Regions from separate parts of the Citrobacter amalonaticus genome, predicted to be linked through region 1. Evidence: predicted binding sites of a transcription regulator. Region 1 holds the regulator's gene; each other region holds the start of a gene.
The links. The regulator Fur, encoded in region 1, represses iron uptake genes when iron is present. The targets are predictions, from matches to a motif close to ATAATAATGAGAACNACTATCAA.

Region 2: exbB (tol-pal system-associated acyl-CoA thioesterase) is a predicted target of Fur. The motif match lies at 3,253-3,275, and genes of this name have one in related genera.
Region 3: AL479_RS22150 (TonB-dependent siderophore receptor) is a predicted target of Fur. The motif match lies at 2,166-2,188, and genes of this name have one in related genera.

Annotation. Positions count from the first base shown of each region.
Region 1 covers NZ_CP014015.2:3,418,492-3,428,622, reverse strand. The annotation lists gene speF (ornithine decarboxylase SpeF) at 1-20, shown strand, start outside; gene potE (putrescine-ornithine antiporter) at 17-1,336, shown strand; gene AL479_RS16510 (pyridoxamine 5'-phosphate oxidase family protein) at 1,403-1,894, shown strand; gene AL479_RS16505 (nuclear transport factor 2 family protein) at 2,100-2,531, shown strand; gene pgm (phosphoglucomutase (alpha-D-glucose-1,6-bisphosphate-dependent)) at 2,680-4,320, opposite strand; gene seqA (replication initiation negative regulator SeqA) at 4,344-4,889, opposite strand; gene ybfF (esterase) at 5,080-5,853, shown strand; gene ybfE (LexA regulated protein) at 5,982-6,275, shown strand; gene fldA (flavodoxin FldA) at 6,425-6,955, shown strand; gene fur (ferric iron uptake transcriptional regulator) at 7,236-7,682, shown strand; partial or broken gene tcuR (tricarballylate utilization LysR family transcriptional regulator TcuR) at 7,813-8,737, shown strand; gene tcuA (FAD-dependent tricarballylate dehydrogenase TcuA) at 8,835-10,131, shown strand, end outside.
Region 2 covers NZ_CP014015.2:2,592,249-2,602,379, forward strand. The annotation lists gene AL479_RS12590 (AraC family transcriptional regulator) at 150-1,049, shown strand; gene yghB (DedA family general envelope maintenance protein YghB) at 1,101-1,760, opposite strand; gene metC (cystathionine beta-lyase) at 1,900-3,087, opposite strand; gene exbB (tol-pal system-associated acyl-CoA thioesterase) at 3,337-4,071, shown strand; gene exbD (TonB system transport protein ExbD) at 4,078-4,503, shown strand; gene AL479_RS12620 (hypothetical protein) at 4,568-4,999, opposite strand; gene AL479_RS12625 (hypothetical protein) at 4,999-5,406, opposite strand; gene AL479_RS12630 (ESA_00282 family adhesion-associated protein) at 5,511-6,014, shown strand; gene AL479_RS12635 (TIGR00645 family protein) at 6,086-6,580, shown strand; gene AL479_RS12640 (aldo/keto reductase) at 6,624-7,664, opposite strand; gene yghX (YghX family hydrolase) at 7,746-8,633, shown strand; gene AL479_RS12650 (autotransporter domain-containing protein) at 8,682-10,131, opposite strand, start outside.
Region 3 covers NZ_CP014015.2:4,591,411-4,601,541, forward strand. The annotation lists gene ompW (outer membrane protein OmpW) at 1-357, opposite strand, end outside; partial or broken gene AL479_RS22135 (YkgJ family cysteine cluster protein) at 610-687, shown strand; gene AL479_RS22140 (YciC family protein) at 716-1,459, shown strand; gene AL479_RS22145 (septation protein A) at 1,515-2,054, shown strand; gene AL479_RS22150 (TonB-dependent siderophore receptor) at 2,231-4,417, shown strand; gene yciA (acyl-CoA thioester hydrolase YciA) at 4,517-4,915, shown strand; gene tonB (TonB system transport protein TonB) at 4,964-5,680, opposite strand; gene AL479_RS22165 (YciI family protein) at 5,893-6,189, shown strand; gene AL479_RS23910 (YciY family protein) at 6,231-6,404, opposite strand; gene cls (cardiolipin synthase) at 6,546-8,006, shown strand; gene AL479_RS22175 (HI1450 family dsDNA-mimic protein) at 8,041-8,370, shown strand; gene AL479_RS22180 (ion transporter) at 8,408-9,244, opposite strand; gene oppF (murein tripeptide/oligopeptide ABC transporter ATP-binding protein OppF) at 9,292-10,131, opposite strand, start outside.

The DNA of each region.
Region 1 (10,131 bases):
TGAAAGGAGAAGCATTATGAGTAAAGCCAAATCCAATAAAATGGGCGTGATGCAGCTCACCATCCTGACCATGGTCAATATGATGGGCTCCGGGATCATCATGCTGCCGACCAAACTGGCTGAAGTCGGCACCATTTCGATTATCTCCTGGCTGGTGACTGCCGTCGGGTCCATGGCGCTGGCCTGGGCGTTCGCCAAGTGCGGAATGTTCAGCCGTAAATCAGGCGGTATGGGCGGCTACGCGGAATATGCGTTTGGTAAATCCGGTAACTTTATGGCGAACTACACCTATGGGGTATCGCTGTTGATTGCCAACGTCGCCATCGCGATCTCCGCCGTGGGTTACGGTACCGAACTTTTCGGCGCCTCCCTCTCCCCGGTGCAAATCGGTCTCGCCACCATTGGCGTACTGTGGATCTGTACGGTCGCCAACTTTGGCGGTGCGCGCATTACCGGGCAGATCAGCAGTATCACTGTCTGGGGGGTGATCATTCCGGTTGTCGGTCTGTGCATCATCGGCTGGTTCTGGTTTAGCCCAACGCTGTATGCCAACTCGTGGAACCCGCATCACGTACCGTTCTTTACCGCCGTCGGTTCGTCTATCGCGATGACGCTGTGGGCGTTCCTTGGTCTGGAATCCGCCTGTGCGAACGCAGAAGTAGTGGAAAACCCCGAAAAGAACGTCCCGATTGCCGTACTGGGCGGAACGCTGGGCGCGGCGGTGATCTACATCGTCTCGACCAACGTGATTGCCGGGATTGTGCCTAACATGGATCTGGCGAACTCCACCGCGCCGTTTGGTCTGGCGTTTGCGCAGATGTTCACACCGGAAGTGGGTAAAGTGATCATGGCGCTGATGATCATGTCCTGCTGCGGTTCGTTGCTGGGCTGGCAGTTCACCATTGCGCAGGTCTTTAAATCCTCTGCCGATGAAGGTTATTTCCCGAAAATCTTTTCTCGCGTGACCAAAGTCGATGCGCCGGTTCAGGGGATGCTCGCGATCGTCATCATCCAGAGCGGCTTATCGCTGATGACCATCAGCCCGTCGCTGAACAGTCAGTTTAACGTGCTGGTCAACCTGGCCGTGGTGACGAACATCATTCCGTATATTCTGTCGATGGCCGCACTGGTGATCATCCAGAGAGTAGCGAATGTACCTGCAGCGAAGGCGAAATCGGCAAACTTCGTGGCCTTCATCGGTGCGATGTATAGCTTCTATGCACTCTACTCGTCAGGTGAAGAAGCGATGCTGTACGGTTCCATCGTGACCTTCCTCGGCTGGACGCTGTACGGTCTGGTTTCACCGCGCTTTGAACTGAAAAATAAGCACGGTTAATACCCCATCCCGGACTGCAGGCAACTGCGGTCCGGTTCCCTCAACTTCCTGTTTAAGACAGCAATCATGAGTAATCCAGAACGTATCGTCAGCGATCCTGATGACATTCTCGCCATTATCAAAAATCACCCGATTTGCCGGATAGCGCTCAACGATGAGACCAGTCCGTATATTGTGCCCGTCAATTTTGGTTATGAGTATCAGGACGGGCGCTGGACTTTCTGGTTCCACGGCGCACGTAACGGGAAAAAGATGCGTCTGTTACGTAGAAATCCGGCAATCAGTATCGAGATTGATGGCGACCACCAGCTGATGGAGGCTGAAGAAGCCTGCGATTATAGCTACGCATATACCAGTATTATTGCCAGCGGAAAGGCATCCATTGCCCTGCCACGACGCGAGATGGAACACGGTCTGAACGTGATAATGCGTCAGGTTGTACCAGAAAAAACGTTCCATTATCGTGAAGAGATGATGAAAGCGGTATGCGTAGTTCGCATTGACTGCCAGACATTAACCTGTCGGCGGCATACCGCAGTAGCCACACCGTTTTCATAAACCTGATAAGCAAAGCGCCTTCAACAATACCAGCCGTACCTCGTCCGGCCCGACGCTAACCTTTTTCACGGTCTGTGACACCCATCATTAAAACGCGGTTTTATTTTTAATGAATGCATGTTCTATTTATTTCCTGAATGTCGTGACAATGTTTTATTAGGTTCAGGGGTCGACTAAGACCGAAAACATCTATCAGGAGATGGACATGAAAAAAGCCTTTTGTATGGCGCTCTTGCTGTTAAGCAGCTCTTGCTTTGCGCAGAGTACAGACGTTAACGCGGTGACAAATGCTGTAGAAAGCATGCGTCAGGCGATGCTGAGCGGTGAAAAATCCAGTCTGGAAAAAGTGGGGTTACCTTCTCTGAGCTATGGTCACTCCAGTGGAAGAATTGAAAATAACGCCGAATTTGTTGACGCTATCGTGACCGGAAAATCACAATTTAAAACTCTGAATCTGAACGACCAGACTGTGCAGATTGATGGCGATGTCGCGATTGTCCGCCATATTCTGGAGGCCAAAACCAACGACAGTGGAAAACCTGGCGAAGTAAAAATCGGCGTGATGCTGGTGATGAAAAAAGACAGCGCCGGAGACTGGAAGTTATTAGCGCGTCAGGCGTATAAGCTCCCCCAGTAACCACGCGGACTTCCGCCAACGTGCGAGCGTAGGCCTGATAAGCGTAGCGCCATCAGGCAATCAAACAGCACCGGCAGCAGCCTACGGGAAAAGTGTTCGGAAATAAAAAAGGAGCCTTACGGCTCCTTTTTTAATGCGGCTTTCCAGCTCAGGCGTTTTTCAACACTTCGCTGACGATTTCGACCGCTTCTTTCTCGATCTGTTTGCGATGTTCTTCGCCGAGGAAGCTCTCGCAATAGATCTTGTACGCATCTTCTGTACCAGACGGGCGCGCCGCGAACCAACCGTTGTCGGTCATGACTTTCAGACCGCCAATCGACGCACCATTACCTGGTGCCGCCGTCAGACGCGCGGTGATCGGGTCACCAGCCAGCGTACTGGCGCTGACCATCTCCGGAGACAGTTTAGACAGCGCCGCTTTTTGTGCCGACGTTGCGCCTGCCTGCAGACGGTTGTAGCTCGGCGCACCAAAACGGGCGGCAAGCTCGTTATAGTGCTCCTGCGGATTCTTCCCGGTGACGGCAGTAATTTCCGCTGCCAGCAGGCACATGATGATCCCATCTTTATCAGTAGACCACGGCGTACCGTCGAAACGCAGGAAGGATGCTCCCGCGCTCTCTTCGCCGCCAAAGCCGAAGCTGCCATCAAACAGACCATCAACGAACCATTTAAAGCCCACCGGAACTTCGACCAGTTTACGACCCAGATCGTTAACCACGCGGTCAATCATTGCCGAAGAGACCAGCGTCTTACCGACAGCCACGTCTTTGCCCCACTGCGGACGATGCTGGAACAGGTAGTTGATAGCCACCGCCAGATAGTGGTTCGGATTCATCAGCCCCGCCGGAGTGACGATACCGTGACGGTCATAATCCGGATCGTTGGCGAACGCCAGGTCGAACTTATCGCGCAGCGCCAGCAAACCGGCCATGGCACATTCAGAGGAACAGTCCATACGGATTGCGCCATCTTTATCGAGATGCATAAAGCGGAAAGTCTGATCAACCTGATCGTTTACGATGGTCAGATTCAGTTTGTAATGCTCTGCGATACGCTTCCAGTATTCAATACCGGAACCGCCCAGCGGATCCACGCCCAGCGTCAGACCGGCTTTCTGGATCGCCGCCATATCGACGATATCCGCCAGCCCCTCAACGAACGGCTGTACCAGGTCCTGCTCTTTGACATGACCGGACGCCAGCGCCGCATCCAGAGAAATACGCTTCACGCCTTTCAGATCGTCAGCCAACAGCGCATTCGCGCGATCTTCCACCACTTTCGTGACGTTGGTATCTGCCGGGCCACCGTTAGGCGGGTTGTATTTAATGCCACCATCTTCCGGCGGGTTGTGGGACGGCGTAATCACAATACCGTCAGCCAGCGGACCGCCTTTTTTGTTGTGGACCAGAATGGCATTCGACACCGCGGGCGTGGGGGTAAAACCGTTGTTCTCCTGAACAATCACGTCGACACCGTTCGCTGCGAGCACTTCCAGCACGGAGATAAACGCCGGTTCAGACAGTGCGTGAGTATCTTTCCCCACGTAGCACGGACCCGTAATGCCATTTTTTGCACGTTCTTCCGCGATAGCCTGCGCAATCGCCAGAATATGGGGCTCGTTGAAGCTATGACGGCCTGCACTGCCACGGTGTCCGGAGGTGCCGAACTTCACCGCGTGTTCCGCATTTCCTTTTGCGGGCTTCAGTACATAGTATTGTGACGTCAGTTGCGCGACGTTAATCAAATCACTCTGTTGCGCAGGTTTGCCTGCGCGGTCGTGGATTGCCATTGCCTGGTCCTTCTCTGCATGGATTAAATTGTTCCGCAAACCTTTTCAATCAATTCCGCCGGGAATTGCATTGACTGCATGATGTGCTCAATCATGCTGCATTTACGGCCGGTGTTGGTGTTGGTGATCACCCAATACGGCGTGCCGGGCACGTGTTTGGGTTTGGTCTGGTTACCGTTTTTCAGTAGCGTCTGTTCATCAGCCGCGAAGTAGACACGCGTACGGCCATGCAACGATTCCGTTGCCTCAGCAAACGCGTGTTGATCCAGTGTATAGAGTGTAGTCAGCACCAGCATAAAGCGGTTAACGGCCTTCTTCTGTTCGGCATATTCATCGGACAGAAGCAGTTCACGCATAGCGCGCACTTTATCTTTGACAAGATTGACGGGTTTCGCCTCGGCAACAACCGGCTGCGCGACGCGAACCTCTTTTGTCACTGGCGTGACGGGCTGTGATGCGGCGGAAAACTTCAACATACGCCGTAAAATCTCGGATGCGCTCTCGCCGATATGCTTCGTGTGGCTGGCAATATAGCTGTAGAGTTCATCATCAACTTCAATCGTTTTCATCTTAATCCAGTGCGGTGTCTTATCTGATCTGAAATACAAATCGTTGGGAGTATAGGGGCAAATCCCAACAGCGAATAGCGTCAAACCCGGCTGAACAAAAAACTCGGAGAAAACCGAAGTGGTTGCAGCCCAGTGGCAGAATGGTCAACATAATACCCTAACCCGACAGAGCGAAAAAAAGAACTTTGCCATGAAATTGAATATCCGAGCGCAATCCGCACAAAACCTGCACAATAATTATCCCATCGTACTGGTTCACGGTTTATTTGGCAGCCTGGACAATCTGGGCGTGCTGGCTCGTGACCTGGTGAACGACCATGACATCATTCAGGTCGATATGCGTAATCACGGCCTTTCTCCGCGCGACCCGGTGATGAACTACCCGGCAATGGCGCAGGATCTGTTAGATACGCTGAATGCGCAACACATCGAAAAAGCCACCTTTATTGGTCATTCGATGGGGGGAAAAGCGGTGATGGCGCTCAGCGCGCTGGCCCCGGAACGCATCGCCCGTTTAGTGGCGATCGATATTGCCCCGGTGGATTACCACGTCCGTCGCCATGACGAAATTTTCACCGCCATCAACGCGGTGACGGCATCGCCGGCAAAGACCCGTCAGCAGGCGGCTGCAATCATGCGCGAACATCTTAATGAAGAAGGTGTGATTCAGTTTTTGCTGAAATCGTTCGTTGACGGCGAATGGCGCTTCAACGTGCCGGTGCTGTGGGAGCAGTATCCGCATATCGTCGGCTGGGAGACAATACCGGCCTGGGATCATCCGGCACTGTTTATTCCCGGCGGCAACTCCCCTTATGTCACCGAAGCATATCGCGCCGATTTACTGGCGCAGTTCCCGCAGGCGCGTGCGCACGTCATTGCCGGAGCCGGTCACTGGGTGCATGCCGAAAAACCGGAGGCGGTGCTGCGCGCCATCCGTCGTTATCTTAATGAAACGGCTAACTGATTAAAAACTCAGCGTCCGTGCGCGATTACGCGTGCGAACGTTGGCGCGCCTCATTCGCTGATGTATGATGGCGCGCTATCCATCCGGGCAGAGGCCTGGCTGATTGTTTCCCCGAAGTCACCAATATCATGGCCAAAGAACAAACGGACCGTACGACACTAGATCTGTTCGCGCACGAGCGTCGCCCGGGACGACCGAAAACCAATCCGCTTTCGCGCGATGAACAGCTGCGCATTAATAAGCGTAATCAACTCAAACGCGACAAAGTTCGCGGTCTTAAGCGTGTCGAACTCAAACTCAACGCGGAAGCGGTTGATGCGTTGAATGAGCTGGCGGAATCCCGAGAGATGAGCCGCAGTGAACTGATCGAAGAGATATTGATGGCCCAACTGGCGGCACTACGCGGCCAGGATCTTGCCTGAAATCATCCCATTTCCCACTTTCATGTAGCATGGAGTGCACTCGTATGCGTTTGCTATTTCCGCATACCTGACTGTTCTGCTATGATTGCCCTTATCTGTGGGCAATTCGCCACCACCATTTCAATAAGTTTCAAGAGGTTACTTTACTCATGGCAATCACTGGCATCTTTTTCGGCAGCGACACCGGGAACACCGAAAATATCGCAAAAATGATTCAAAAACAGCTTGGTAAAGACGTTGCCGATGTGCATGACATTGCAAAAAGCAGCAAAGAAGATCTCGAAGGCTACGACATTCTGCTGCTTGGCATTCCAACCTGGTACTACGGTGAAGCGCAGTGCGACTGGGATGACTTCTTCCCTACCCTCGAAGACATTGATTTTAACGGCAAACTGGTCGCACTGTTCGGCTGCGGCGATCAGGAAGATTATGCAGAATACTTCTGCGACGCGTTAGGCACGATCCGCGATATCATTGAGCCGCGCGGTGCAACTATCGTGGGTCACTGGCCGACCGCAGGCTATCATTTTGAAGCCTCCAAAGGTCTGGCGGATGACGACCATTTTGTCGGTCTGGCGATTGACGAAGACCGTCAGCCGGAACTGACCGCCGAGCGCGTGGAAAAATGGGTGAAGCAGATTTCTGAAGAACTGCACCTCGACGAGATCATCAACGCCTGATGTACGGCGGCGCAGACAATGTTTGCGCCGCATCAATAGACAGAACCAATCAAAATAATTGCTACAAATTTGTAACTTTCTTGCCCATCCCTGTACAATGTGCGGGAGTTTTTAGGTGGCGCTCTCATTTCCAGGCAATACCGACTATTTATTAACATTTGCCAGAGGCTTGCAGTTTTCATTTAGACACGGCAGTCCTATAATGAAACGCATTATCTCGAGTGCAATTTCTGTCACTTCTTGTATGAAGTGAATCGTTTAGCAACAGGACAGATTCCGCATGACTGACAACAATACCGCATTAAAGAAGGCTGGCCTGAAAGTAACGCTTCCTCGTTTAAAGATTCTGGAAGTTCTTCAGGAACCGGAAAACCATCACGTCAGTGCGGAAGATTTATATAAACGACTGATCGACATGGGTGAAGAAATTGGTCTGGCGACCGTGTATCGCGTGCTGAACCAGTTTGATGACGCCGGGATCGTAACCCGCCACAATTTTGAAGGCGGCAAATCCGTTTTTGAGCTGACCCAGCAGCATCATCACGATCACCTTATTTGCCTCGATTGCGGCAAAGTGATCGAATTCAGTGATGATTCTATTGAAGCACGCCAGCGTGAGATCGCAGCAAAACATGGCATTCGTCTGACGAACCATAGCCTTTATCTGTACGGCCACTGCGCTGAAGGCGATTGCCGCGAAGACGAACACGCGCACGACGCGAAATAATTTGCACTATTCTGAAAAGCCAACCTGTCGGTTGGCTTTTTTTATGCGCGCCATTCGCCACTCTGCGCTTTCTTCTGACAGCATGTTGCTTTAATGTAAAATCTCCCCCTGCCTTGTCCGGAGAATCGAAATGGAACTTCGCCAGCTACGTTATTTTGTCCGTATTGTGGAAACCGGCAGTATGGGCAGCGCGGCGCTCGATCTCGACATCGGCGTCTCCGCGCTCAGCCAGCAGATGACGCGGCTGGAAAACGAACTCGCCATTCGTCTGTTGCAGCGAACCTCGCGTGGCGTAACGCCAACCCGCCGGTCTGGCCTTTTACTCGCAGGCACAGCTGGCGTTGCGTCATGCTGATGATGCTATTCTGGCCGCGCGCGATGCGCGTCTGTCCGGACACGTCAGCGTCGGTATGGCCCCCAGCACGGCCTCCGTCCTGGGAATGCCGTTTATTCATGCCATGCGGGAACATTACGCCGACGTTCGCCTGCATGTGGTGGAAAGCCTGTCGGGTAATCTGGAACGGATGATCAACACCCGTCAGATTGATCTGGCCGTTGTTTTTCAGAAAGAGAAGATCCTGCGCTGGAGCGCCAGGCCGGTTCTCGAAGAGCGACTTTTTCTGATTGGCACGCATGACCTGCTGGCGGCGATTCCGGATGACACCATAACCCCTGCTCAACTGGCGAATATTCCCCTGATCATGCCAAGCCTGGGCCACGGACTGCGCGGCCGACTGGAGGCCATTTGTCAGGAACACGGACTGAAGGTGGATATCGCCACGGAAATTGATGGCCTGACGTTACTGATGCGCGCCGTTCGCAGCGGACTTGGCGCCACGTTGCAACCAGGTGCTGCCATTTCGCATCTTGAGAGGGAAGCGCTGAGAGTGATTGGCGTCCATAATCCCATACTCAGCCGCCCTAATTTTCTGGTCAGTCTGTCTGACGATGAACTCACCCCCGCCGGTCTTGCAGCCCGCGTGATACTCACAAAAGTGATGCGTGAACTTGTGGAAACCGGCAGTTGGCCGGGTGCGACCCTTTACGCTCACTAAACAGGTCTTTAGCTTCCCGCCATAGCGCCCATACAACCTGTACGTATACATTTCAATTACAAATTTAACAAATAGTTAAATGGTAATGGAGTAGACGATGGTTGATGTACTGGTGATTGGCGGTGGTAATGCCGCGTTATGTGCCGCCTTAACCGCCCGTGAGGCAGGAGCTTCCGTGTTGCTGTTAGAGGCCGCGCCCCGGGAATGGCGCGGCGGCAACTCCCAACACACGCGCAATTTACGCTGTATGCACGATGCGCCACAGGATGTGCTGGTTGAGAGTTATCCCGAAGAGGAGTTCTGGCAGGATCTCTGGCGTGTCACCGAAGGCAATACCAATGAAGCGTTGGCGCGCCTGGTGATCCGTACCTCTTCACAGTGTCGCGACTGGATGCGCCAGCATGGTGTCAATTTTCAGCCCCCACTCTCTGGTGCGCTGCACGTCGCGCGTACCAATGCCTTTTTCATGGGCGGCGGTAAAGCCCTCGTGAACGCTTATTACCGCAGCGCAGAAAAGCTGGGGGTACAGATTCGCTACAACACGCCGGTGCAGGCGCTTGAATTGCATCATGGCGATTTCGTCGCAGCCCTGGCAGGTCACGAGCGCATTGAGGCAAAAGCCTGCGTACTCGCCGCCGGTGGATTTGAATCCAATCGCGAATGGCTGCGTGACGCCTGGGGAGAGAACGCACGCGGCGAATGGCCAGCCGATAACTTCCTCATTCGCGGCACCCGCTTTAATCAGGGCGTCTTGCTCAAATTTATGATCGACGCCGGGGCTGACATCATCGGCGATCCATCCCAGTCCCACTGTGTGGCGATTGATGCCCGGGCCCCGCTGTATGATGGCGGCATTTGCACGCGCGTGGATTGCGTCTCACTTGGCGTGGTAGTCAACCGGGATGCGGAACGCTTTTACGATGAAGGCGAAGATTTCTGGCCGAAACGTTATGCCATCTGGGGGCGTCTGGTTGCCCACCAGCCAGGGCAGATTGGCTACTCCATCATCGACAGCAAAGCGATCGGCCACTTTATGCCGCCAGTTTTCCCCGGCGCACAGGCCAATACGCTGGATGAACTGGCCCGCCAGCTAGGGCTGGATCCCGAACGCTTTACCCATACCGTGGAGCACTACAACCAGTCCTGTCAGCCGGGTCAGTTTGATCACACGACGCTGGACGACTGCGCAACGCTGGGCCTGACGCCACCGAAAACCCACTGGGCGCGCCCCATTGATACACCTCCCTACTACGGCTATGCCCTGCGACCAGGGATCACCTTTACCTATCTGGGACTGAAAGTGAATGAACATGCTGCGGTCCATTTTGCAGGCGTCCCCAGCCGTAACCTGTTCGTTGCCGGTGAGATGATGGCAGGCAACGTACTGGGCAAGG
Region 2 (10,131 bases), 830 kb from region 1:
TGCCGGATGGAGAACATTGTGGTCGTGCGCGGCTATCCTCTCAATGCTCATTTCTGCCAATGTCTTGCCCATTTCTCCAGAGTGCTGGAGAAAAGCGATAAATTTGCGCACAATCAAGGCGTCGTCATCCGTTGAGAAAATAACCCGTTATGAACCGCGAAGAGATCTGTTTACTGCTGACAGATAAAGTTAAGCAGTTGAAAAGCAATGAACATAAGCTCAGTGAGCTGCTGCCGGACATCCGTCTGCTGTATGGTACAGAACCGGGTTTACGGACACCCGTGATGTACGACCCCGGCATCATATTTCTCTTTTCCGGCCATAAAATCGGTTACATCAATGAGCGGGTTTTCCGTTACGACACCAATGAGTACCTGCTGCTAACCGTACCTTTACCCTTCGAATGTGAAACCTATGCGACACCGGACGTACCGCTCGCCGGATTTCGCATCAATGTCGATATCCTGCAATTGCAGGAACTGCTGATGGATATTGGCGAGGACGAACATTTTCAGCCGTCGATGGCGGCAAGCGGGATCAACTCCGCCACGCTCTCTGAGGAGATCCTCTGCGCGGCAGAACGTCTGCTCGACGTTATGGAGCGACCGCTGGACGCGCGGATTCTCGGTAAACAGATTATCCGTGAAATCCTCTATCACGTGCTGACCGGGCCACGCGGCGGCGCGCTGCTGGCGCTGGTGAGTCGTCAGACCCATTTCAGCCTGATTAGTCGCGTGCTCAAGCGCATTGAAAATAAGTACACCGAAAACCTCAACGTCGAGCAACTGGCGGCCGAAGCCAACATGAGCGTCTCTGCGTTTCACCATAATTTTAAGTCAGTGACCAGCACATCGCCGTTGCAGTACCTGAAAACCTATCGGTTACATAAAGCGCGGATGATGATGATTCACGACGGCATGAAGGCCAGTGCGGCGGCAATGCGGGTGGGTTATGAAAGCGCGTCGCAGTTCAGTCGTGAATTTAAACGCTATTTTGGTGTGACGCCGGGAGAAGATGCGGCGCGGATCCGCACCATGCAGGGGAGTTAACGTTATTGCGAGTCAGCCGGATGAGCGACGCGTCATCCGGCTGGATTCAGGTCAGGCGCTACAGTATTTCTTCTTAATCACCACCACCACCGTGCCGATCAACCCCGCCGCCAGCAGAAAAATGGGCAGGATCATCAGGAAGGTCATGACCTGATCTTCATGGCGCTTCACAAACGGGATCATGCTGAGTGCGTAGCCAAAGCTGGTGACCACGCCGACCCACAGCAGACCGCTCAGCCAGTTGAAAAACTGGAAGCGGCGGTTAGAGAGTCCGGAAATCCCCGCCATGGTGGGCAGCAGCGTGCGCACGAACGCCAGAAAACGTCCCGCCAGCAGCGCCAGCAGACCGTGACGGTCAAACATGCAGGTCGCGCGCTGGTGGTATTTCGCCGGAAGTTGCGCCAGCCAGCCTTTTACCGTTCGCGTATTGCCCAGCCAGCGTCCCTGAATATAACTGAGCCAACAGCCGAGACTGGCCGCCGTCGTCAGGATCAGCAGGGTAGGGACAAAGCTCATGACGCCCTGCGCGACCAATGCGCCCGCTAAGAGCAGCAGGCTGTCGCCGGGTAAAAATGAGGCCGGTAACAGGCCATTCTCTAAAAACAGCGTGGCGAACATCACAAAGTAGACGACGCTAACAACATGTGGGTCCGCCAGCGCGGCAAAATCATGTTGCCAGAGCGCAGCGATAATATCTTGAATGACAGCCATGGACTTTCCTGTGGAACAGCGTTTACGCCTTAATGATCCTATTGTACTCCTGAACAGGCCCGGATGACTTGATCCCGGGCGCAACAAATGCAGACAATTTCGCTCGACGTGTCTGCACAGATGTCCATTGGCGTCAATTTTACACGAGGCGGGAAAATCCGGCGGCTAAATCTGCCATCAGATCGTCAACATTCTCTAAACCAATGTGGAGACGAATCAGCGTGCCGCTGAAATCCACACCCCCTTCCGGGCGAATTTCTGCAATCTGTTCAGGCTGATTGGCCAGAATCAGCGACTCAAAACCGCCCCACGAATAGGCCATGCTGAAGAGGCTGAAGTGATCCAGATAAGCGGACAGCTCGTCATTATTGAGCTTTTTATTTAGCACAAATGAGAACAGGCCGCTGCTCCCTGTAAAGTCACGTTTCCAGAATTCGTGTCCTTTACTGCCTGGTAACGCCGGATGATTGACCCGTGCGACCTGCGGATGGGCAGCCAGCCATTCGGCAATCTTCAGACTGCTTTCATGATGCTGGCGCAGACGCACGCCCAGGGTGCGCAGCCCGCGGCTGGTCATATAGGCCGTATCGGCATCGACCATTTGTCCCATCAGATAGGCATTCTCACGCAATTGATCCCAGCAGCGGGCGTTCGAAACGGCGGTGCCGACCATGGCATCCGAGTGACCAATCAGGTACTTAGTCCCGGCCTGAATCGAGATATCAACGCCGAAGTCGAGGGCTTTAAACAATATGCCTGCCGCCCAGGTGTTATCGATCATAATGATGGCGTCCGGCACAACGCGTCTGACAGCGGCGACAATTGCCGGGACGTCGTGGACTTCCATGGTCACGGATCCCGGAGACTCGAGGAACACGACTTTGGTGTTGGGCTGAAGATGTTTAACAATGTCAGCGCCAATCAGCGGATCGAACCAGCCAGTCGTCACTCCCAGTTTGCCGAGGATTTTGGTGCAGAAATCCTGGCTCGGCTCATAGGCCGTATTGGTCATCAGCACGTGATCGCCCTGTTCGACAAAAGCCAGAATCGTATTGGCGACGGCCGCTGCGCCGCAGGGGAACAGCGCACAGCCCGCGCCGCCTTCGAGTTCGCACATCGCTTCCTGCAGCGAAAAATGGGTTAATGTGCCGCGACGTCCGTAAAAGAGTTCGCCGTTGGCGCGGTTGCGGGTGGCGTGCTTTTTGGCTTCGACCGTTTCAAAAACCAGCGAAGAAGCGCGCTGAATCACACTATTCACCGAGCCCAGCGTGTATTTTTTACTGCGCCCTGCGCCGACCAGTCGGGTGTCCAGTTGTTTATCTGCCATGTTGTGTTTCCTGTTTTTATACGTCTGGACGTCTAAACTATCACGAATGGAAAAATGCGCATCCTCAGGAACGGGATAAAGCACAATATTTTATCAAAATCGCCTCCCGTGACGTTTTACTGCGTAAGCGCAAGGAAAAGAAACCAAAGGTGCGGCACTATGTAAATAGTAATGAGAACGACTATCAATTCGACGTCGTTTTGATATTATTACGCTCAGAATTTGTGATTTGCGTCCTGGAGATACAGAGTGGGTAATAATTTGATGCAGACGGATCTTTCCGTCTGGGGTATGTATCAGCACGCCGATATCGTGGTTAAGTGCGTGATGATTGGTCTGATTCTGGCGTCAGTGGTCACCTGGGCTATCTTCTTCAGTAAGAGCGTGGAGTTCTTCTCCCAGAAGCGTCGGCTTAAGCGCGAACAACAACTGTTGGCGGAAGCCCGCTCTCTGGATCAGGCAAGCGATATTGCAGCAAACTTTGGTGCCAAAAGCTTAAGCACCCAATTGCTCAATGAAGCGCAGAACGAACTGGAACTGTCTCAGGGCAGTGAAGACAACGAAGGGATTAAAGAGCGTACCGGTTTTCGTCTGGAGCGTCGCGTTGCGGCGGCGGGACGTCATATGGGACGCGGAAATGGCTACCTGGCGACCATTGGGGCGATTTCACCGTTTGTCGGCCTGTTCGGTACGGTCTGGGGTATCATGAACAGCTTCATTGGGATTGCGCAAACGCAGACCACTAACCTCGCCGTCGTCGCCCCCGGCATTGCAGAAGCACTGTTGGCGACAGCCATCGGTCTGGTTGCGGCCATTCCTGCAGTGGTTATCTATAACATCTTTGCCCGCCAGATTGGCGGTCTTAAAGCGATGCTGGGCGATGTGGCAGCACAGGTGCTGTTACTGCAAAGCCGCGACCTGGATCTGGATGCAAGCGCATCTGCCCATCCGGTGCGTACCGCGCAGAAATTACGTGTAGGGTAATGTTTCATGGCAATGCGTCTTAATGAAAATCTGGACGATAACGGTGAAATGCATGAAATCAACGTGACGCCGTTCATCGACGTTATGCTGGTACTGCTGATCATCTTTATGGTGGCTGCACCGCTGGCGACTGTGGATGTGAAGGTCAATCTACCTGCGTCCTCCAGTACGCCGCAACCGCGCCCGGAAAAACCGGTGTATCTGTCGGTCAAAGCGGACAACAGCATGTTTATTGGTAACGATCCGGTGACGGACGAGACCATGGTGGCAGAACTGAACGCGCTGACCGAAGGGAAGAAAGACACCACGATCTTCTTCCGTGCGGATAAAACCGTCGACTATGAAACCCTGATGAAGGTGATGGACACGCTGCATCAGGCGGGTTATCTGAAGATCGGTCTGGTCGGCGAAGAGGTCGCGAAAGCGAAATAATCGTTGTCGCCACGGGCACAATGAGAAGAAAAGCCGGGTAAGGCGTTATCGCTGCCCGGCTTTTTTATTGCCCGTCGCGCCGGGTTTGTACCTGGTGTTCATTGAGCGCAACGGTGGTGATGGTAATCGTGCGGGTATTTCCTTCGGCCAGTTTGCGCGTCAGTCGCAGCGTAGCGGTCTCACGAGCCAGCAAATGCTGCCAGGTGCTCTCCAGCCGCGCCATGATTTTATCACCCAGCGCCGGGTTCTGTTTGATAATGGCGTTGATCGTCGCGCCATAAATCTCTTCCTTCACCTGAAGCGCGTATATTTCCCGCCGGTTCTGCCATTTCAGACGAACCAGCGCCGCAGGAATAGAAGTCACTTCTTGCGCTACGCTTTCGAGGACCGCGTTTTTATTGGCGATGAGCGCGGCAAGATTCTGCTTTAAGATAAATTGATCGCTTTTATTCTCATCTAAAGCCAAATAGACATTGTTATCTTCAACATCTTTAATCATTGTTCGTCGTCCAGAGAATAGAAAAGGGGCGAGTCTTTCTCCCGGGTAATTAAATTAAGCCAAATTTCGTTGCCGTTTTCATTTATATGCGTGGTCATTTCAGAGATTATTTTACTTAAGGTCTGGGCATCGATATCGCCTTCAGCCTGTAACGCATTAATAACCCGAGCGAAAGTCTCAATTTTCGCCACTCGCTCAAGACGTTCTTTAAAATGACGGTCACGTTCTTCGAGCAGGATATTTTTAGATTGCCCGGTGGCGGTTGTGCTTATTAAGATATCGACCTCGTAATCGCTGAGGGTTGTTTTTCCCTGAGTGAAATTATCATTATTTTCTGCTGTTTCTTCCGTCTGACCTGAGGATGACAGATGAAAACGCGGTGGGACAAGGTGCTCGGGCAGCATGTCACAATATCCTTTAATATCAAATGTATAGTTATTTTTATTTGGCAGGTCGCGTTGACAATAACATGGGGTAATTTTAGAATCAAAAAAAATGGAGTCATTCTATGAACAGTATTTTTTATTCTGTCATTACCTTGCTATTGCTGACCGGCGGCGTGCTTTTATTAATGCGCGAGTTTAATAAACCGCGCAACGCTGAAGAACTGGCCTCTGCGACTCAATCAATACCGCTGACTAAAGAAGAGGGGGAGGACCATTTTTCCGCGCTGATGAATGCTATTACACCGGTATGGTACTGGCGCGTCAATCACGAATATATTGATTTCCTTCACGCAACAATAAAACGCATGACGATGGCGCAATTGAATGACACGCCAGGGCTGTTTGACGCCCAGCGACGCTGCAGCGATCTCAATTCAGCGGTGTATAAATACTACGACACGATAAAAAAACGCTGTCTCAACGGCGAAAAAGTCCCCCATTCCGATCTCGATGTGTTGAACTTACGCCAGTGCTTTCGGGAGTTTAGCGTCGAGGCGTATCCGTCGCTGGTGGCACTGGTGTGGCCCGAGTATCAGCGCCCGTGGATCAATCCCGACGAAGTTTGAGGAGGATGTTGATCTGATGTTGCACTGTTGGGATATACTGTCGCCCGGTTTTTGCTACATCACAGGAATTTATGGAACGCTTTCTCGAAAACGTTATGTATGCGTCTCGCTGGCTGCTGGCCCCGGTCTACTTTGGTTTGTCGCTGGCGCTGGTTGCGCTGGCGCTAAAATTCTTTCAGGAAATTTTTCATGTTCTGCCCAATATCTTTTCGATGGCAGAAGCTGACCTGATTCTGGTGCTGCTGTCGCTGGTGGATATGACGCTGGTCGGGGGACTGCTGGTGATGGTGATGTTTTCCGGCTATGAGAATTTCGTCTCGCAGCTTGATATCGCTGAGGGACGGGAAAAGCTGAACTGGCTGGGGAAGATGGATGCGACCTCACTGAAAAACAAAGTTGCGGCCTCGATTGTCGCCATCTCTTCCATTCATCTGTTGCGGGTATTTATGGATGCGAAAAACGTGCCGGATAACAAGCTGATGTGGTACGTCATTATCCATCTCACTTTCGTCTTGTCGGCGTTTGTGATGGGCTATCTTGACCGGTTAACTCGCCATAAGCATTGACAGAACAGGCCGGGCAGCCGTTGTCGCTACCCGGCGCTGAACGTTACTTATCGGACGATGCCTGCCAGAGGTTCAGTTGGCCGTCAGCGACATGCTTATCAATCTGTGTCAGCTCTTCTGCGGTGAACGACAGATTTTTCAACGCCTGAACGTTTTCTTCCAGTTGCTCCGGACGGCTCGCGCCAATCAGCACGGAAGTGACGCGATCGTCTTTCAGCAGCCAGCTAAGCGCCATTTGCGCCATTGACTGACCGCGCTGCTGCGCCATCTCATTCAGTAAACGCAGACTGCTGAGGTTAGCTTCCGTCAGCATATTCTCTGTCAGACCCCGCACTTTCTTCCCTTCGCGCTGCATACGTGAGCCGTCCGGGATACCGTTCAAATACTTCCCGGTGAGCAATCCCTGCGCCAGTGGCGTAAAGGCGATGCAGCCCACGCCGTTGGCTTTCAACGTATCCAGTAAACCGCTTTTATCCACCCAGCGGTTCAGCAGGTTGTAAGAAGGCTGATGGATTAGCAGCGGGATCTTCCACTCGCGTAAAAGCTCTGCCATTTTTTGCGTCCGTTCCGGCGAGTATGACGAAATGCCAACATACAGCGCCTTCCCGCTTTGCACGGCGTGCGCCAGTGCGGAGGCCGTCTCTTCCATCGGCGTGTTTTCATCCACGCGATGAGAATAGAAAATATCGACGTAATCCAGACCCATTCGCTTCAGGCTTTGATCGAGACTGGCGAGCAGATATTTACGCGAGCCGCCGGAGCCATAAGGACCTGGCCACATGTCATAACCGGCTTTGGTCGAAATGATCAGCTCATCGCGCCAGGCAGCAAAGTCTTTGCGTAGCAGGCGACCAAAGTTTTCTTCCGCGCTGCCCGGAGGCGGCCCGTAGTTGTTGGCTAAGTCAAAGTGAGTGATGCCTAAATCAAAGGCTTTTCGCAGCAGCGCGCGCTGCGAGTCGAGGGCTTGGACGTGACCGAAGCTGTGCCACAGACCGAGCGATAGCGCAGGCAGTCGGAGGCCGCTTTTACCGCAGTAGCGGTACTGCATATTCTCATAGCGGTCAGGGGAGGCGTTCCAGGACATGATGTCTCCTTTCTTGTGATGAATTTTCGAAACAGCGTTTTCATTCTATGCTTATAAAATCACAAATCCCGGAGATATGCGATGACGCGTCTGACAGCCAAAGATTTTCCGCAAGAATTACTCGATTATTATGACTACTACGCACACGGGAAAATCTCAAAACGGGAGTTCCTCAATCTCGCGGCAAAGTACGCCGTTGGCGGGGTGACGGCGCTGGCGCTGTTCAATATGCTCAAGCCCAACTATGCGCTGGCGGAACAGGTGAAATTTACCGATCCCGATATTTTGCCTGAATATATTCACTATCCGTCGCCAAACGGCCATGGCAGCGTGCGCGGCTATCTGGTGAAACCGGCCAACACAACGGGCAAGGTCCCCGCCGTGGTGGTGGTGCATGAGAACCGGGGACTGAATCCCTATATTGAAGATGTCGCAAGGCGGGTAGCAAAAGCAGGTTACATTGCGTTGGCGCCCGACGGTTTAAGCTCGGTGGGCGGGTATCCTGGAAACGATGAAGAAGGGAAGGTCTTGCAGCAGAAAGTGGATCCGACAAAGCTGATGAATGACTTTTTCGCTGCCGTCGAGTTTATGAAACAACACCCGGACGCCAGCGGCAAAGTGGGGATCACCGGATTTTGTTACGGCGGCGGAGTCTCAAATGCCGCTGCCGTGGCCTATCCGGAACTGGCGTGTGCGGTGCCGTTTTATGGCCGCCAGCCTGCCGCTGCGGATGTGCCGAAGATAAAAGCGCCGATACTGCTGCATTACGCGGCGCTGGATAAAAATATCAATGAAGGCTGGCCCGCCTATGAAGCCGCGCTGAAGGCCAACAATAAGGTCTATGAAGCCTGGGTCTATCCCGGGGTAAACCACGGATTTCATAATGATTCCACACCGCGATATGACGAGGCTGCCGCCGAATTAGCGTGGAAGCGGACACTGGAATGGTTTGATAAATATTTGAACTAACTGAAAAAATGCGCGGCAGGCGTAGCACCGCCGGGCACTCTGTCTCGCTTAGAAGCTGTAGCTCATCCCTGCCTGCACACTGGCATCGTTATCCACGTCACCTGTTCCTACATAGATACCGGTATTCACCACGAAGTTATGTGCGATGGTCGCGTTGATGCCCGCGCCAAAGATGCCCATTGTGTTGTTATGGCCCGCAGTGTTGTGATAGTCCGCTGCCTTGATGTCGGTATCATCACTGAACTCTTTCTGGAAGCGTGCGTCGATCCACGGCATGACCTGCACGTTCTTATTCAGATCGCGAATCGCTGTCGTCAGACGAATACCCGCGCCGCCGTTCCAGGAAGAAACCTGACTGTCAGAGAACGTAATCTGCTGGTCGGAGAAACCATCGGCTTTGGTTTGATCCCAACCCAGTGTGGCATAGGGTTGCAGCAGCGTGTCGCCTGGCAGCAGGATATTGACGCCGGTGCGGCCTTGCGCCATATACAGGCTGCCATTGGTCGACCCGCTCAGCGCTTCGGTCATACCGCTGGTATCGCCGGTCACATTGTTGGCTGACAGCGAGTAACGCATGTCACCGTAGCTAAAGCTGCCATCGGCAAACAGGCCCCAGTCCTTACCGTTCAGCGCCTGCTGCCATCCGCCGTACAGGCTGTAATAGTTACCGTAAACCGTGTCTTTGAAGCTATCCGCGCTGTTGCTGGTGTCCTGCACGCGACTGCGGGTCCAGGCCAGTGCGATACCACCCGTTACGCTGTCGCCGTTATCCAGATGCGTCGTCCAGTCAACGCCGCCCTGTGCGCCCTGGGTGATGCTCTTGTAATCGACATCGTTGCTGAAGTTACCATTCTGGTACAGGAAGTCGCCCCACACCTGCGCTCCGTCCTGTTGTTCGCCAAACAGGCTGGCGAGATGAACCTGATTCATATGATTGCTGATATCGTCAGCGACCTGATGGCCCGCCTGTTCCGCGGCATCCAGACCGGCAATCAGCCCCTGAACGTCGCTTGCCAGCGATCCTTTTGAACTGCTGAACAGGATATTCCAGGTCTGGCTATTCTCCGCTTTCAGCCTCGTCTGCGGTGCGGTGTCGGCGGCGACAATATCCAGACTATTGTCGTAGTTGTAGGCGCCACTACGGTTTTCAACGGACTGTTGTCCATTGGTAAACGAGGCGCCGGCATAGCTCTGTGGTGTCGAGGTGCCCGTGGTAGTGAAAGTGCCCAGCTTCAGGTTTGACTGATTCTGTGAGGAAGGGGAAATCGAGCTTACCACGACGGCATTGTTCGTACCGGTAATGGTGCCAAAATCAACAAAGCTGTCGGTACTCATATTGACGGACGCATTGCTGCCCGTGGTGCTGGCGATCAGCCTTGAACCATTTTGCAGATTCCAGGTTGTCGCATCGTTAATTGTATCGATGTTGATGTTGTTGTTACTGGTCGTATTGACCGTTTCGAACTGACTGATTTGACCGGAGACAGAACTTCCCGCG
Region 3 (10,131 bases), 1.2 Mb from region 1:
CGGACGCAGCTTGCTGCTGGAATCACCGAAATACCACTGCGCCATCAGGGTTGGCGGCAGGTGATGAACGGTGGCGATATCACCGGTCAACTGCGTGCCCACTTTATGGCGGAATGGCGTCGCCGCCAGCAGTTCAACACCGATATTTTCGGTCGCCATGTAAGTGAATGTCAGACCCAGCTGCGTGTCGTTACTGACGTTAAAGCCGCCTAAATGGCCTAAGGTGCCGTCCGCGCCTTCCGTCGGTCTTACCGTCGCCGAACCGGCGCGAATAAAGAACTCGCCAGCTTCATGCGCATAAACGCTGCCAGAGAGAAGAGTACTTACTGCCAATGCCGCCACTGTTAACTTTTTCATACCCGCTCCATCGTTATGGTTATAAATGCGTCACGAATATACCTACATTGGAGTAATAAGTGATCTAACCTGGATCACATTAGGCCGTGTAATTTAACATTTATTGATCCAGATTAAGTTAGAAGTAGCATTCAAAATCCTGGTTATTCCTGTTCAGATCAATTTTGCAATATTTACAAGGTGAAAGTATTTTCTTAATTTTTGTGGCGGCAACGTCATCACGCTGTGGATTTGTTGTTCAAATTACTCTGGCTTTACAAAGATATGCTTTTCCATACACCCCTTGATGCTGCCACTGCGCAGTTATCCAGGGTACAATTGACCGCTTAACAACACCTGCAGAACTCAAGGAGAGTGCATGTCTATCACGGCGCAGTCCGTATACCGTGACACCGGGAATTTTTTCCGTAATCAATTTTTAACCATCCTGCTGATCTCGCTGCTGTGCGCGTTCATCACGGTGGTATTAGGGCATGCCTTCTCACCCAGCGATGCGCAGATTGCGCAACTGAGTGAAGGGGATCATCTTGCGGGAAGCGTGGGTTTGTTCGAACTGGTGCAAAACATGACGCCGGAGCAGCAGCAGATCCTGTTGCGCGCCTCGGCAGCGTCCACCTTTTCAGGACTGATTGGTAATGCCGTCCTGGCCGGTGGCGTACTGCTGATGATTCAGTTAATTTCAGCGGGTCATCGCGTCAGCGCCCTGCGCGCGATCGGTGCCAGTGCGCCGATCCTGCCGCGTCTGTTCATCCTGATTTTACTGACCACCCTGCTGGTACAGCTCGGGATTATGCTGGTCGTGGTACCAGGCATCCTGTTGGCTATCCTGCTGGCGCTTGCGCCGATTATGCTGGTGCAGGATAAAATGGGTGTTTTCGCCGCAATGCGCAACAGTATGCGTCTGGCGTGGTCTAATATGCGACTGGTCGCCCCGGCGGTGATGGGCTGGCTGCTGGCAAAAACGCTACTGTTGCTGTTTGCCTCCAGCTTCGCCGCCCTTGACCCTAACGTTGGCGCCGTTATCGCGAATACGTTGAGCAATCTGATCTCCGCCATATTGCTCATCTACCTGTTCCGTCTGTATATGTTGATTCGCCAATAACCCTGTCTGCGTCGCCGGCAGAAATGCCCGACGCGTTTGATTACGGAATCGAAGAATGAAGCAGTTTCTTGATTTTTTACCGCTGGTGGTCTTCTTTGTTTTTTACAAAGTGTATGACATCTATGCGGCCACCTCGGCGCTCATTGTCGCAACGGCTATCGTGCTCATCTACAGTTGGGTCCGCTATCGCAAAGTTGAAAAAATGGCGCTGATCACCTTTGTTCTGGTAGCCGTGTTCGGCGGGTTGACCATCTTCTTCCATAACGATGAATTTATTAAATGGAAGGTGACGGTGATTTACGGCCTGTTTGCCGGTGCGCTTCTGGTTAGCCAGTGGATCATGAAAAAACCGCTGATCCAGCGCATGCTGGGTAAAGAACTGACGCTGCCGCAGCCGGTCTGGTCGAAGCTCAACCTCGCGTGGGCCATCTTCTTTATTCTGTGTGGGCTTGCCAATATCTACATCGCCTTCTGGCTGCCGCAAAATATCTGGGTGAACTTTAAGGTATTCGGCCTCACCGCGCTGACGCTGATCTTTACCCTGCTGAGTGGCGTCTATATCTATCGCCATCTCCCGCAAGAAGACAAATCGTAAACGCCCATCAGACCAGGCCTATGGGCCTGGTTTTGCTTTCTGCACAATCCCTGACGTACTTACCCGAAATTGCATGAATCATGAAGATATTATGGAGATTGCCTTCATAACATTGTAATGATAATAATTATCATTGATATTCCGTATCGCATTTTAAACAATATGGATGTCAGTTGATGAATACGATAACAAAAATTTCTCCACGCCCTCTGGCGCTTTTGATTGCCACAGCATTAAGCGGAAATGCATTCGCCGCAGACGACGTCATGAATGACGGTGAAACGATGGTCGTCCAGGCCACCGCCGAAGAAGCCCTCAAGCAGCAACCCGGCGTTTCTATTATCACCGCCAAAGACATTGAAAAATCCCCGCCGGTCAACGACCTCTCCGATATTATTCGCACCATGCCCGGTGTGAACCTGACGGGCAACAGCGCCAGCGGCAGTCGGGGAAATAACCGTCAGATTGATATTCGCGGCATGGGTCCGGAAAACACGCTGATCCTGATTGACGGCGTGCCGGTCACCTCGCGAAACTCAGTACGCTATAGCTGGCGCGGCGAGCGTGATACCCGTGGTGATACAAACTGGGTACCGGCGGAGATGGTCGAACGTATTGAAGTTCTGCGCGGCCCAGCAGCGGCACGTTACGGTTCCGGTGCGGCGGGTGGCGTCGTCAATATCATCACTAAACAGCCAACGAACGACTGGCATGGCTCGCTGTCTCTTTATACCAACCAGCCCGAGAACAGCAAAGAAGGTGCCACCAAACGTGCGAACTTCAATCTGAGCGGTCCGCTCATTGACGATGTTCTCACCATGCGTCTGTACGGCAACATCAACAAAACCGACGCCGATGCGGCGGATATTAATACTCAGCAAAATGGATCCTATGCCGCAGGGCGCGAAGGGGTACGCAATAAAGACATCAACGCCCTACTCTCCTGGAAACTGACGCCACAGCAAATTGTGGATTTCGACTACAGCTACAGCCGTCAGGGTAATATCTATGCCGGAGATACGCAGTACAGCAACAGCAACGTCAGTCCTGACGGGCTGGTCAGTACCCTCTACGGCGATGAAACCAACCGGATGTATCGTCAGTCGTGGGGACTGACGCATAACGGCATCTGGGACTGGGGACAGTCCAAATTCGGCGTCTACTACGAAAAAACCAACAATACCCGAATGCAGGAAGGCTCGACCGGTAGAGTGGAAGGGATGATCAATAACACCGAATACGCCACCAGCCGCCTGGAATCCTATCGTTCTTCCGGAGAACTCAACATCCCTGTCTTCTGGCTGGTTGATCAAACCCTGACGCTGGGTGCGGAGTGGAACCGTGACGAACTCAACGATCCGGCGTCTATGCAGGCCACCAGCGCATCCGGCGTGCAGATTGGCAATGTCTCCGGTGATGCCTCCAGTCGCAGCACCAAAAATAGCGCCACGCTCACCGGTATCTATCTGGAAGATAATATCGAAGCGCGGCCTGGCACGGATATTATTCCGGGGATCCGTTTTGACTATCACGATGAATTTGGCAGCAACTGGAGCCCCAGTCTGAATATGTCGCAGGAACTGGGCGATCTGTTCAAGCTGAAAGCCGGGATTGCGCGCGTCTTTAAAGCGCCAAACCTGTATCAGTCCAGCGAGGGATATTTGCTCTCCACGCGCGGCAACGGCTGTCCAAATACGATCGCCACCGGCAGTTGTTATCTGCTGGGCAATCCGGATCTGGACCCGGAAATCAGTATTAACAAAGAGATCGGTCTGGAATTTAATTACGCTGGCTGGGATGCGGGAATCACCTGGTTCCGTAACGACTATAAGAACAAGATTGTCGCCGGGACCGATATTATCGGTTACGCCTCCAACGGGAATAACATCCTGCAATGGGAAAATGGCGGCAAAGCGATTGTCGAAGGTCTGGAAGGTAACGTGGTGATCCCGCTGGTGCCGGAGACGTTAAGCTGGCGCACCAACGCGACGTATATGATCAAATCCGAGAACAAGGACACCGGTAACCCGCTCTCCGTGATCCCGAAATACACCATTAATACCCTGCTCGACTGGCAGGTGAACGACAAGCTCTCCACGCAGCTACAGTGGACGCAGTACGGTCGACAAAAACCGCGCGAGTATGCTGAAACGCGCAATGAGACGGGTGCCATGTCGGATAAGGAAATTGGTGCCTATGCGGTTGTCGGACTCGGCGCTAATTACCAGATGACGAAAAATCTTCGCCTGAACGCCGGGATCAGCAACCTGTTCGACAAGCAGATCTATCGTGAAAACGATGGCGCCTCAACCTATAACGAACCCGGACGCGCTTACTATGCGGGCGTAACGATGTCATTCTAATCACCCAAACGCCCGTCTCGCGGGCGTTTCCCCTCTGTTCTCCATGTTAAAATCATAGTAGCATCGCGGCTGGAATTTTTTTCTACAGTCGGTTTTACAATGACAACAACAATTCACGCCCCGCAGGGCGAACTGGTTTTACGCACACTGGCTATGCCTGCCGATACCAATGCCAACGGTGATATTTTTGGCGGCTGGCTGATGTCGCAGATGGATATTGGCGGTGCCATTCAGGCCAAAGAGATTGCCCATGGTCGCGTGGTGACCGTCCGCGTGGAAGGAATGAGCTTCCTGCGCCCGGTCGCCGTCGGCGACGTGGTGTGCTGCTACGCCCGTTGCGTGAAGCGCGGAACCACTTCCGTCAGCATCAATATTGAAGTCTGGGTGAAGAAAGTGGCGTCAGAGCCGATTGGCCAGCGCTACAAAGCGACAGAAGCGCTGTTTATCTACGTCGCGGTGGATCCGGACGGTAAACCCCGCCCGCTTCCGGCGCAATAATGACAAAAAAGCCTCCATTGTGGAGGCTTTTCTCTTAGCGCGTCACGATCACTCGATTTGCGTGGTGCCGTTCAGGCGGAAGACGATATTCACGACCAGCCCTGAACCCGGTTTACCGGCTTCATAGCGCCATCTGCGCATCGCATTCTTCACTTCACGTTCAAACATGTTGGCCGGTTGCGCTGATACGATTTGTACGTTGTCCACCCGGCCATCGGCCGTGACATCAAACTTCACTTTTACCCGCCCCTCAATGCGTAATGCCTGGGCGCGCGCCGGATACTGCGGCTGGTTACGCGTCAACGCCCGTGGACCTGCCGGAACACTCACCGTCGGCTTACTGGTTGCCGGCGCGGTGCTGGTGGCCGGACGCGAAGGCGCGGTGTTCTCAAACGGCGACGCCTGGCGCGGCTCGGCAGGTTTAACATCACGCTTCGGCTGCTCCTGCACCTTTTTCACCGGCTTCGGTTTTGGCTTGGGTTTAGGCTTCGGTTTCTCGATAACAATCGGCGCCTCTTTGGGCGGTTCGGGAATCGGCTCCGGCTCGGGTTCAGGCTCGACAATCGGTTCCGGCGGCGGCTGGACCGCCTGCGGTGGTTCCAGGTCGGCTGGCGAAACCATCGTTACGGAGATGGGCTGCGCAGGGGCAGGCAGTTCAATAACCTGATGTACCGAGGTATACAAGAGTCCCGCCACTAAAGCGCCATGAATGCCAACGGAGAGTAACGTCGGCCAGGGGAAGCGACGAGGTAAATCAAGGGTCATTGAAGTCATAATCGTTTCAGTTGAAAAACCAGGCCCCGATTTTAAATGCAAATAGCAATCATATTCAATAAGCCATCGCCATAAGCGCCATTTTTATCCTAAAAACTCCCTGACAATTGTACGGCCTTAACAAGGCTGTCATCTTTGCGTTGCAGTAAAGGGACCTTTCAAATAACGTATTTAGCACTTTTACCGAACAAGGAGCCCTATCCGTGCTTTATGTCATCTACGCGCAAGATAATCAGAACTCACTTGAAAAGCGTCTTTCCGTCCGCCCCGCGCATCTGGCACGACTACAGTTGCTTCACGACGAAGGACGTCTCCTGACTGCAGGCCCCATGCCAGCGGTAGATAGCAACGATCCCGGTGCGGCAGGTTTTACCGGCTCCACGGTGATTGCTGAATTTGACTCGCTGGAAGAGGCGAAATCCTGGGCCGAGGCTGACCCGTATGTTGCCGCCGGGGTTTACGCGCAGGTTTCGGTGAAACCCTTTAAGAAGACGTTCTGAAAGACGTGTTCATTGGGCACCGCATGCGGTGCCCTGTTCACTCAGAGGCTATGGATCGCAAACAGCAGCGAGTTACGTTGCTGGTTCAGGACACATTTTCTGATTGAGTGGATCCGCATATTCCGACGCGACTGTCCTTCAAGCCAACGCGCTTTACGGCGACTGGCCTGACGCAGCATCCGCCAGCGTCCCACTTCCGTTCTACTCCGCTTCATGATACCTACTCTTACAGTGCAAGAATGGGCATTATACCCCCCACAGACAGGCAGGCTAGCGCTTTTGCCGTGTTTTTATTTGCCAGATTTATCATGACGCGTAAACTCATAACAATACGCTTTCAAAAGGATTTTTAATCTATGACAACCTTCTACACGGTGGTGAGTTGGCTGGTCATTCTGGGCTACTGGGTGCTCATTGCCGGTGTAACATTACGTATTTTGATGAAACGTCGCGCGGTTCCTTCCGCGATGGCCTGGCTGCTGATCATTTATATTCTGCCGCTGGTCGGAATTATTGCTTATTTATCCTTCGGGGAACTGCATCTGGGCAAGCGTCGGGCAGAACGCGCTCGGGCAATGTGGCCATCCACCGCAAAGTGGCTGAACGATCTCAAAGCCTGCAAACATATCTTCGCCGAAGAGAACAGCAGCGTCGCCGCTTCGCTGTTCAAACTCTGTGAGCGTCGCCAGGGCATCGCGGGGGTTAAAGGCAACCAACTCCAGCTGCTCACCGATTCTGACGATGTGATGCAGGCGCTGATCCGCGATATTCAGTTGGCGCGACATAACATCGAAATGGTGTTCTATATCTGGCAACCCGGCGGAATGGCGGATCAGGTGGCGGAATCCCTGATGGCTGCCGCACGACGCGGGATCCATTGCCGACTGATGCTCGACTCTGCCGGTAGCGTCGCTTTCTTCCGCAGCCCCTGGGCGGCGATGATGCGCAATGCCGGTATCGAAGTGGTCGAAGCGCTGAAGGTTAATCTGTTCCGTGTGTTCCTGCGTCGCATGGACCTGCGGCAGCACCGCAAAATGGTGATGATTGATAACTATATTGCCTATACCGGCAGTATGAACATGGTGGATCCGCGCTTTTTCAAACAGGATGCGGGTGTCGGTCAGTGGGTGGATCTGATGGCGCGAATGGAAGGTCCGGTCGCTACCGCGATGGGCATCGTCTATTCCTGCGACTGGGAGATTGAAACCGGGAAACGGATCCTGCCTCCGCCGCCGGACGTCAACATAATGCCGTTCGAAGAGGCCAGCGGACACACGATTCATACCATCGCTTCCGGCCCTGGTTTTCCGGAAGATCTGATTCACCAGGCGCTGCTGACGGCGGCTTACTCGGCGCGTGAATATTTAATCATGACCACCCCCTACTTCGTGCCAAGCGACGATTTGCTGCATGCCATCTGTACGGCGGCGCAGCGCGGTGTGGACGTCAGTATTATTCTGCCGCGCAAGAATGATTCGCTCCTGGTTGGCTGGGCCAGCCGCGCCTTCTTTACCGAGCTGTTGGCGGCCGGGGTGAAAATCTATCAGTTTGAAGGCGGCCTGTTGCATACCAAGAGCGTACTGGTCGATGGTGAACTCAGTCTGGTCGGGACCGTGAATCTGGATATGCGCAGTCTGTGGTTGAATTTTGAGATCACGCTGGTCATTGATGACGTCGGATTCGGCGGCGATCTGGCTGCCGTGCAGGACGATTATATTTCCCGTTCTCGCCTGCTGGACGCGAGTTTGTGGGTAAAACGCCCACTCTGGCAGCGGATCACCGAGCGACTGTTTTACTTCTTCAGTCCGTTGCTGTAAAACGTGCCCAAGAGACGGTAAACAGGTAGTCATTATGGATATGGATCTGAACAATCGCCTGACTGAAGACGAAACGCTTGAGCAGGCTTACGATATTTTTCTCGAACTGGCGGCCGATAACCTCGACCCGGCGGACATTATTCTGTTCAACCTGCAGTTTGAGGAGCGCGGCGGCGCAGAGTTATTTGACCCGTCGGAAGACTGGCAGGATCACGTGGATTATGACCTGAACCCGGACTTCTTTGCCGAAGTGGTGATTGGTCTGGCGGACAGCGAAGACGGTGAGATCAACGATATTTTTGCCCGCGTGCTGCTGTGTCGCGAAAAAGATCACAAGCTCTGCCATATTCTCTGGCGCGAGTAATGACGAAAAGAAGAGCCGCCAGCGCGGCTCTTTTTATTTAGTCCGGCAATTTACTGCCGCAGTGGTTACAGAATTTCGCGCTATGCTCATGCAGGCTCTGCTGGCACTGCGGGCATTGGCGCTGTTGATTCCGCTTTTGAAACGCCATGCTCATGTGGGTGGTAATCAACCCGGTAGGAATGGCAATCACTGAATAACCAATCAAAATCAGGACTGACGCCACGATCCGCCCCAACGGCGTATGGGGCGTAATATCACCATACCCGACCGTCGTGACGGTCACAATCGCCCAGTAAACCGACGCATTCAGCGTGGTGAATCCATATTCCGGCCCTTCGATGAGATACATCAGCGTGCCGAAGATAATCATCAAAATGCCAATAAACGAATAAAACAGAATCAGCTGATGCCTGGCACTCAAAATCGCCCGCCAGAATACCCCTAACGAAGGCATAAAACGCAACAGCTTCAGGATCCGCAGGATACGAATGGCTCGCATGGCCCGCCAGGCAAAAACGTAATCGAGGCTGATTTCCGGCCACAGCCACATAACATACAAAGGCAGGATAGTGGCTAAATCAATTAATCCCCAGAAGCTGAAGACATATTTCGCCGGATTCGGCCAGCTCACTAAACGCAGAAAATATTCCAGCGTAAAGACCAGCGTGATGATCACTTCAAGCCAGACAAAAATATGCCATTCGTCATACGTCAGGTGATATTGCGTGCCAATGCCTGATTCAATAAAAATAACCAGAACGCTCAGCAACGCAAACAATGCACAAAATATCTCACCCTGTCGGCCAGAACGGGTATTCAGGTCGAACAAACGGTGATAAATCTGCCTGCGAAGCGATGACAAGGTAAACGACACGATAACCTCTGCGAAAAGAAGGGCTGACAGTTTGTCAGCCCTTGCGATTATAGCGGGTCTACTTTAAGGCAGGAAACCGCATGCCGGAAACTGCCTTCCAGTACCGGACGCGTTTTCGCACACTCCGGTCCGGCTATTGGGCAGCGGGTACGGAATACGCAGCCTGACGGCGGGTTAATCGGTGACGGTAACTCCCCTTCCAGTAGCTGAATCGTCTTGTTCTTTTCCAGATCGGGATCGGGAATCGGTACCGCCGACATCAGCGCTTTGGTGTAGGGATGCAGTGGATTGTGATAGACCTCATCATAGGTCCCCAGTTCTACGGCATGGCCCAGATACATCACCAGCACGCGGTCAGAGATGTGTTTGACAACCGCCAGGTCATGGGCGATGAAGATCAGCGACAGGCCCATTTCCCGCTGAAGCTGCTGCAAGAGGTTAACGACCTGCGCCTGAATTGACACGTCCAGTGCGGAGACCGGCTCATCGCAGATGATCAGCTTAGGCTCCAGAATCAACGCCCGGGCAATCCCGATACGCTGGCACTGGCCGCCCGAAAACTCATGCGGATAGCGGTTAATCAGGTTTGGCAGCAAGCCTACCTTCATCATCATCGCCTTCACCCGATCGCGCACTTCCTGACGCGGCAGTTTCGGATGATAGGTCCGCAGCGGTTCAGCGATGATTTCACCAATGGTCATGCGAGGATTCAGCGACGCCAGCGGATCCTGGAAAATCATCTGAATATCACTGCGCACGTCGCGCCATTCATCAGGTTTCATCCCCAGCAGGTCTTTACCCAACCATGCCACCCGACCATCGGTTGCTTTTACCAACCCGATAATGGCCCGGGCAAAGGTTGATTTCCCGCAGCCGGATTCGCCAAC